Regions from separate parts of the Herbaspirillum sp. FG34 genome, predicted to be linked through region 1. Evidence: predicted binding sites of a transcription regulator. Region 1 holds the regulator's gene; the other holds the start of a gene.
The links. Region 1 encodes LexA, which represses DNA repair genes until DNA is damaged. Its sites were predicted from a motif close to ACTGTATNNNNATACAGT; they were not measured.
Positions count from the first base shown of each region.

Region 2: a site for LexA is predicted at 1,836-1,853, ahead of ACODSZ_RS15770 (LexA family protein). Genes of this name have one in related genera too.

Region 1 covers NZ_JBMDJS010000004.1:285,382-288,774, forward strand. Annotated here, with positions in the region: gene rpsR (30S ribosomal protein S18) at 1-267, opposite strand, end outside; gene priB (primosomal replication protein N) at 322-621, opposite strand; gene rpsF (30S ribosomal protein S6) at 643-1,008, opposite strand; gene lexA (transcriptional repressor LexA) at 1,337-1,996, shown strand; gene ACODSZ_RS07460 (tetratricopeptide repeat protein) at 2,210-3,393, shown strand, end outside.
Region 2 covers NZ_JBMDJS010000012.1:62,618-66,010, forward strand. Annotated here, with positions in the region: gene ACODSZ_RS15755 (hypothetical protein) at 1-35, opposite strand, end outside; gene ACODSZ_RS15760 (DUF4113 domain-containing protein) at 38-271, opposite strand; gene ACODSZ_RS15765 (Y-family DNA polymerase) at 265-1,338, opposite strand; gene ACODSZ_RS15770 (LexA family protein) at 1,335-1,802, opposite strand; gene ACODSZ_RS15775 (HIRAN domain-containing protein) at 2,071-2,841, opposite strand; gene ACODSZ_RS15780 (HipA domain-containing protein) at 2,842-3,393, opposite strand, start outside.

The DNA.
Region 1 (3,393 bases):
GGTGTACGGCAGCAGGGCCAGGTAACGCGCGCGCTTGATGGCGGTGTCAACTTGACGCTGGTAGTGGGCCTTGGTACCGGTCAGGCGTGCCGGCATGATCTTGCCGTTTTCCTGGACGAAGTCCTTCAGGGTGTCCACGTCCTTGTAATCGACCTGTTCAACGCCAGCGGCGGTGAAACGGCAGAATTTCTTGCGCTTGAACAGCGGGTTTTGCTGTTGACGCTTGTTTTTCAGCTTGCTTTTATCGAACTTTTTACCGAATGCCATGGTTGGCTCCTGTATCTAAAAATTGGGTAAGGTCTGTTTGGCTACCTTGCGTCTTCAATCCGACGCGACCGGGCCAAAATCAACGATATGAAACACGACACTCTTGCTGTTGCGATTCCTGCGGGCCAGAAAGCCGGTGAACCGGAAGACTTCCCCCAGTGCCGCCTTGTTGAGGGCACCGGAGATTTCCCCTGCTGCCAGCGCTGCGATCTCGAATTCGACCTGACGCTGCATGCCAGCTTCCATCTGTTCCGACTGATGCTGCAACCTGGCAGTGACAATCGGGATACCGGCCGGCGTGTAACGTAAAACATCACGTTCTGCCAGGCTGGCGATGACTTGAAACTGGTTCACTCTCCGCGATGTTCGCAGCGCTTAAGCTGCCGGTGCTTCGGTACGGCTCTTGGCCGCGTCTTCCTTCTGCACTGCCTTCAGGATGGGGGAAGGACCGGTTTCGGCCTTCTTCATCTTGACGGTCAGGTGGCGCAGGACGGCGTCGTTGAACTTGAAGCCGGTTTCGATTTCAGCCAGCGTTTCGCTGTCGACTTCGATGTTCAGGCAGACGTAGTGAGCCTTGGCCAGCTTCTGGATCTGGTAGGCCAGTTGACGACGGCCCCAATCTTCGACACGGTGGACCTTGCCGCCGCGGGTGGTGACGATGCCCTTGTAACGCTCGATCATCGCCGGCACTTGCTCGCTTTGGTCCGGGTGGACGATAAATACGATTTCATAATGACGCATGTAGACTCCTTATGGACTTATTGAAGACGCCCACCCCGGCGTCAAGACGGGTGTGGGAAGAGGAAAACCCGAGATCATACTAGCTTTCGCCCACCAGGGCAATGTCTGAGCCCACAAACGCCGCCCCGGCGGTGAGATCGAGCGGTCAGCGCGCCACACTTTCCGACTTGGCGGCATCAAATCTCATGTGTCTGCCTATATATATGCAGGAGAAAGATTGCCTTTTCCGCCTCGCAAAGTGCATGTTGCCGTTGACACAAGGATTGTACCTGTATAAAAATACAGACTGTTCATCCAGACAGCCTTCCCTCCGAGAAAGGCCACCCCCATGCTCAAACTGACTGCGCGCCAGGAACAGATCCTGAACCTGATCAAGAACGCCATCGAGAACACCGGCTTCCCTCCCACGCGCGCAGAGATCGCCGCCGAATTGGGCTTTCGCTCCGCCAATGCGGCCGAAGAGCATCTGCAGGCCCTGGCCCGCAAGGGGGCCATCGAGATTTCTCCCGGCACCTCGCGCGGCATCCGCCTGCGCGAGTCCGGCGCGCTCCCAGGATCCGTGGCAGCGCGACAAATGGCCCTGCCCCATCCGGCGCTGATGCAGCTGAGCCTGCCACTGATCGGACGGGTGGCGGCGGGTTCGCCCATCCTCGCCCAGGAACATGTGGAAAAGACCTACCAGGTCGACCCGGCCATGTTCCCGGCCAAGCCGGATTACCTGCTCAAGGTGCGCGGCATGTCCATGCGCGACGCCGGCATCCTCGACGGCGATCTGCTGGCAGTGCGCCGCGCCGATCAGGCGCGCAACGGCCAGATCGTGGTGGCCCGCCTGGCCGATGAAGTCACGGTCAAGCGCTATCAGAAGACCGGCAGCGTCATCACCCTCTTCCCCGAGAATCCGGAATTCGAACCCATCATCGTCAAGCCGGAAGAAGACCAGTTCGCCCTCGAAGGACTGGCCGTCGGATTGCTGCGCAGCTGGAACTGATCCCCGGGGCAGCCCACCGCCCCGCACCAGGCGAGCAGGCCGCAAGCCGCTCCAGCAGGCTGCGCGCCGTCTCTTGCTGCATCAACCTCCGCCTAAAACGGAGGTTTTTTGCTTTCTATTCAGCTCTTCGCAAGTGACGGGTTGCGCATATCATGCCTGCTGGATAGCTATGTCCGGCGCCAGCGATGCGCCCAACCAAGAGGACCCCTTTCGATGTCGACGCGCAAGAGCAGCAACAAGCACGGCAAACCCGTTCCGGCCCCGGCCGCCGCCAAGGCCAACCTGCAGGATCTGCTGGATGTCCGCAAGAGTCTCGATCTGCTGGACAGTCGCCAGACCGAACAAGCCAAGGCCATCTGCGTGGCCGTTCTCAAACGCGACCCGGAACTGGTTTTCGCCAATCACGCGCGCGGCCTGATCGCCACCCAGGAGGGACTGCACCCGGAGGCTGAGCACTATTTGCGCAAGGCCTTTGCGGCCGATCCCGCCAATGCCGAATACCTCAGCAACCTGGCCGCCGCCGTGCTGGCACAGGACCGGGTGGACGAGGCCATCAAGCTGTACGAGCAGGCCATTTCGCTAGACCGGGAAAACCGGGCAGCACGCATCGGCCTGGCCAATGCGCTGCACGAAAAGAATGACCCGGAAGCCTCCATTGCCTACTTCGAGGACGCAGTCAAACGGGAGCCGGATGCTCCCGGCCCCCTGTCCCACCTCGGTCGCGCCCTGGTCGAGGCCAAACGCTACCAGGAGGCGGTGGCCACGATTCTCAAATCGCTGGAACTGGACATCAGTTTCGCACCCGGACATACCGCCTTGGGCGAGGCGTTTTACGGCATGGAGATGTACAAGGAAGCACTGGAATCGCTCAAGACGGCCATCCTGCTCGACCCTCAAGACACCTATGCCCAGATCAAGATCGCCGATGCCTATCTGAAACTGGAGAAAATCAGCGAAGCGCACGAGCACCTGCAACGCATCATCGAGATTGCCCCCAGGGATCCCAACAGCTACATCCGCCTTGCTTCCAGCCTCTTTGCGACCCAGGACCGCTTCGAGGATGCCATGCAGCTCTTCAACAAGGCCCTCGAACTGGATCCCAGGCAGGCGCTGACTTACAACAACATGGGCGCGGTCCTGCATGATCACGGCGACACCCATGAGGCCGTAGCCAACTTCCGCAAGGCATTGACGCTGCGCCCCAACTATCCGACGGCGCAACACAACCTGGCCTTGAGCCTGTTGCTGCACGGCGAACTCAAGGAAGGCTGGGCCTGCCACGAAAGCCGTCTGATCACGCGCGAGCGCGCCCATGTCTACAAGTTGATCCACAAGCTCTTCGGCATCATCCCGAAATGGGATGGAAAGTCCTCGCTGGCCGGGAAGTACATCCTCCT
Region 2 (3,393 bases), on a different contig from region 1:
CCGTTGCGGCGCATCTGATAAACGATCACTTGCATGCTCACCTCACGCGCGGCAGCGCCTTCCAGTCGGTTGTGTAATGCGGCGTCACGTGCTCGAAGCGCGCCGCCCAGCGGTGCGGGCCGGCGGCGCTGGCCAGGCGTACGGTGTCGCGTCCGAAACGCTGGTTGATGTTGTCGAAGGCGGCCATCAGCGGCGCCGACGACATTGCCGACACGCCGCTGCCAAAGAGCGTGCCCTGCCGCGCCTGGCCCTCGGCCAGGTCCATCAGCATGATGCCGGCCTTCTTGTAGAGGAACTCGGCCGGTAGATCCGGCGCAGACCCCACATCGCCGCCTTGACGATCACCCGCAGATCGTCGGTCGGCTCGGGCAGGGGCACGGTGCGGCCGTTGTTGTATTGCGGTTCGTCCAGCTTGAAGCGATCGGTCTCCACGAAGACATGCACGGCACCGCAGGTGGAGCCCTGCGCGCGCAGCTTCTCGGCGGCGCGGGCGGCGTAGGTGCTGACGGACTCCTCGATCTCGCGCAGGCCCGACACGCGCTCGCCATAGGAGCGCGACGAGACGATCTGCTGGCGCGGCGGTGCGACGTCCTCCAAGGCGAGGCAGGAGACACCGCGCAGCTCGGTGCAGGTGCGCTCCATCACCACGCCGAAGTGCTGGCGGATGGCCTTCAGGGGCGCATTGCGCAGCTCCTGCGCGGTGCGGATGCGCAGGCGAGCAAGCTGCTCGGTGATGCGTCGGCCCACGCCCCAGACATCGCCCACTTCAATCTTCGCCAGCAACTGGTCGACCTCGGCCGGCGGCAGGCTGGACAGGTCGCACACGCCGGCGAACTGCGGCTGCTTCTTCGCGATGTGGTTGGCCAGCTTGGCCAGCGTCTTGGTGGCACCGATGCCGACGCAGACGGGCACGCCGACCCAGCTCAGGACCTGGTGGCGGACGGCCTGGCCCATGTCGCTCATGCTCGGCCAGAGGCCGGCCAGACCGTCCAGGGCGAGGAAGCTCTCATCGATGGAGTAGACCTCCAGGCGCGGGCTGTACTGGCGCAGCACGTCGGTGACACGATTGCTCATGTCCGCATAGAGGGTGTAGTTGGAGGACAGGGCCACGATGCCGTGCTGGCGGGCCAGGTCCTGCATCATGAACCAGGGCGCGGCCATCTTGATGCCCAGCGCCTTGGCCTCGTTCGAGCGCGCCACGGCGCAGCCGTCGTTGTTGGACAGTACCACCACCGGCCGCGCGCGCAGCTTGGGATCGAAGACCCGCTCGCAGGAGACGTAGAAGTTATTGACGTCGACCAGGGCGAAACCGGCCGGGCCGGGCGACTGGGTGCTCACAGCATCTTCCTGGCCACGCCCACCACCACGCCGAAGACCTCCAGCAGCTCGCCATCGCCGAAGCGGATCGGGCGGAAATCCGGGTTCTCGGGGTGGAGCTCGTAGGCGCCGTTGACCAGGCGCAGGCGCTTGATGGTGAATTCGCCATTGACGATGGCCACCACGACGTGGCCAGGCTGGGGCGAAATGGAACGGTCCACCACCACCTTGTCGCCCTCGACGATGTGCGCACCGCTCATGCTCCAGCCGGCCACATCGAAGAGGAAGGTGCAGGCGACGCGATCTACGAGGTATTGATTCAGGTCCAGCGGATCGGCGGTGTAGTCGGCAGCGGGGCTGGGGAAGCCGGCGTGGAGCTTATGCGTGATGTGCAGGGCCAGCGGGCCGCCGGCGAACTGGGTCGCCGGCACGGGCTGAACGGGGCTCCCTGGCGGGATCGGCGCGGGATAGGTGAGGCGTGACATATTGACAACCAGGGATGGTGTTTTTTCAATAATACTGTATATGAATACAGTATAAATCACTTTCCCGGCCCTGCGCGCGCGGTTGCCCCCACCCCGCGCCTGGCCGCTACATAGGGCGGTTTTGATTCAAATTTGCATCAGGCGCCGCAGCTCGCCCTGCCTGGTCCAGGGACCCATCCGGTGGGCGTCAAATCTGACGCATTTCGACGCACTAAGCGCCGGTTTTAAGGCAGGCAGTTAGGTTCTCGCCAAGTCCGGTTTCCTGTATTTAAACCGACAGAGAAATGTTATCCCAGTTAATTAAAGTCGAGCCCGGAACCGGTTGAAAGTCTTCGTTGTTCCCGAAGGGTTGATGGCTAACAGGCAGCTGCGCCTTTACAGAACATAAAAGACGCATATTTAGCGGAGCGTCAGCATTGACGCGACAAACTGACACCTTTACGAGATCGCCATTCGCTGACAAAGCAACATTAAGATCGTTGACATAATATTTGGGACAGTACCCAACGAAAATTGCTGGCGCGCCGGTCCGCAACGCTAGCGCAAGAGAGTCATTTTCATTTTGACAGTCCCGCATCAAGTACAGCTGGCTGCCCTCTTCCAGCTTCTGAATTTGATCAATGGTACCTTTGTCCAGATAAGGCAGACCGCGCACGAAGAAATCGACTCGGTATTGCTTTGCCCCTGTTACGTCTGGCAAAGGGAATAATTCAATTGCATCAGTCCCGCGAATACCCCCAGTCAAAGCAAGAATTGTCATGGGATCATCAGGTAGGGATTCGAGTCCCAGCCATTTTAAATAGTCTTCGTACTCAGGACGCGAGCGGCTCAAGAGCCTGTTGGAAAAAAGTGGAAACAGCTTGTCGGACTCGTAGACAGATTCAATCTTGTCCATCTTACCGAATGGCTCGAATTCCCGCGCTCTCAATACCCCTCGGGTATACGAGAAGCGAAAAATATTGTCGATCCTATCGAGACGGGCGACGGGAATCCATTCCCTAGATTTTGGTTGCTGCCAAGCAACAAATAATGATTTCATTTATAAAGATGCTGCTAAAAGTCTTCTGCGATTTAATTGTAGCAATTTGGTTGTGAATTTCTTAGCAGTATCAGATATATAGTCATCCGGAATCAAATCTACGACGTCCTCGATATGCTGGTCGGATACATTTTCCAAGCGGCCCAGCCAGGCTTTACCTGCGACAAGACGCTGCCTATATGCAAAAAGAAACGCTTCCATCGTCGAAAGCGATTTTCGGCCATCAGATTCGGCAGGAAATAATGCAGAGCGGGCTTTCTCAACATATCGCTCTAAGCTGGCGCCGCGATCCTTGGTGGTCATCATATTAAACCGACGAGCATCACTCTCGTTTCTTGCGAGACTTGACCCGTGATCGTAAGATGGGCAAAGGAACAAATCATTCTCCTGTGTTCGAATGATTGCCCAATTCTCGGAGTGACGATCCTGATTTGCAATCCAAGCGTCAAACATTAAATATCCTGTAAAGACATCTAATGCATTGGTGATTCTATCGTCGCACTGAAATCCTTCTGGAGGGAGGATCATTCCAGCGCTGCTAGCAGCCCGCAA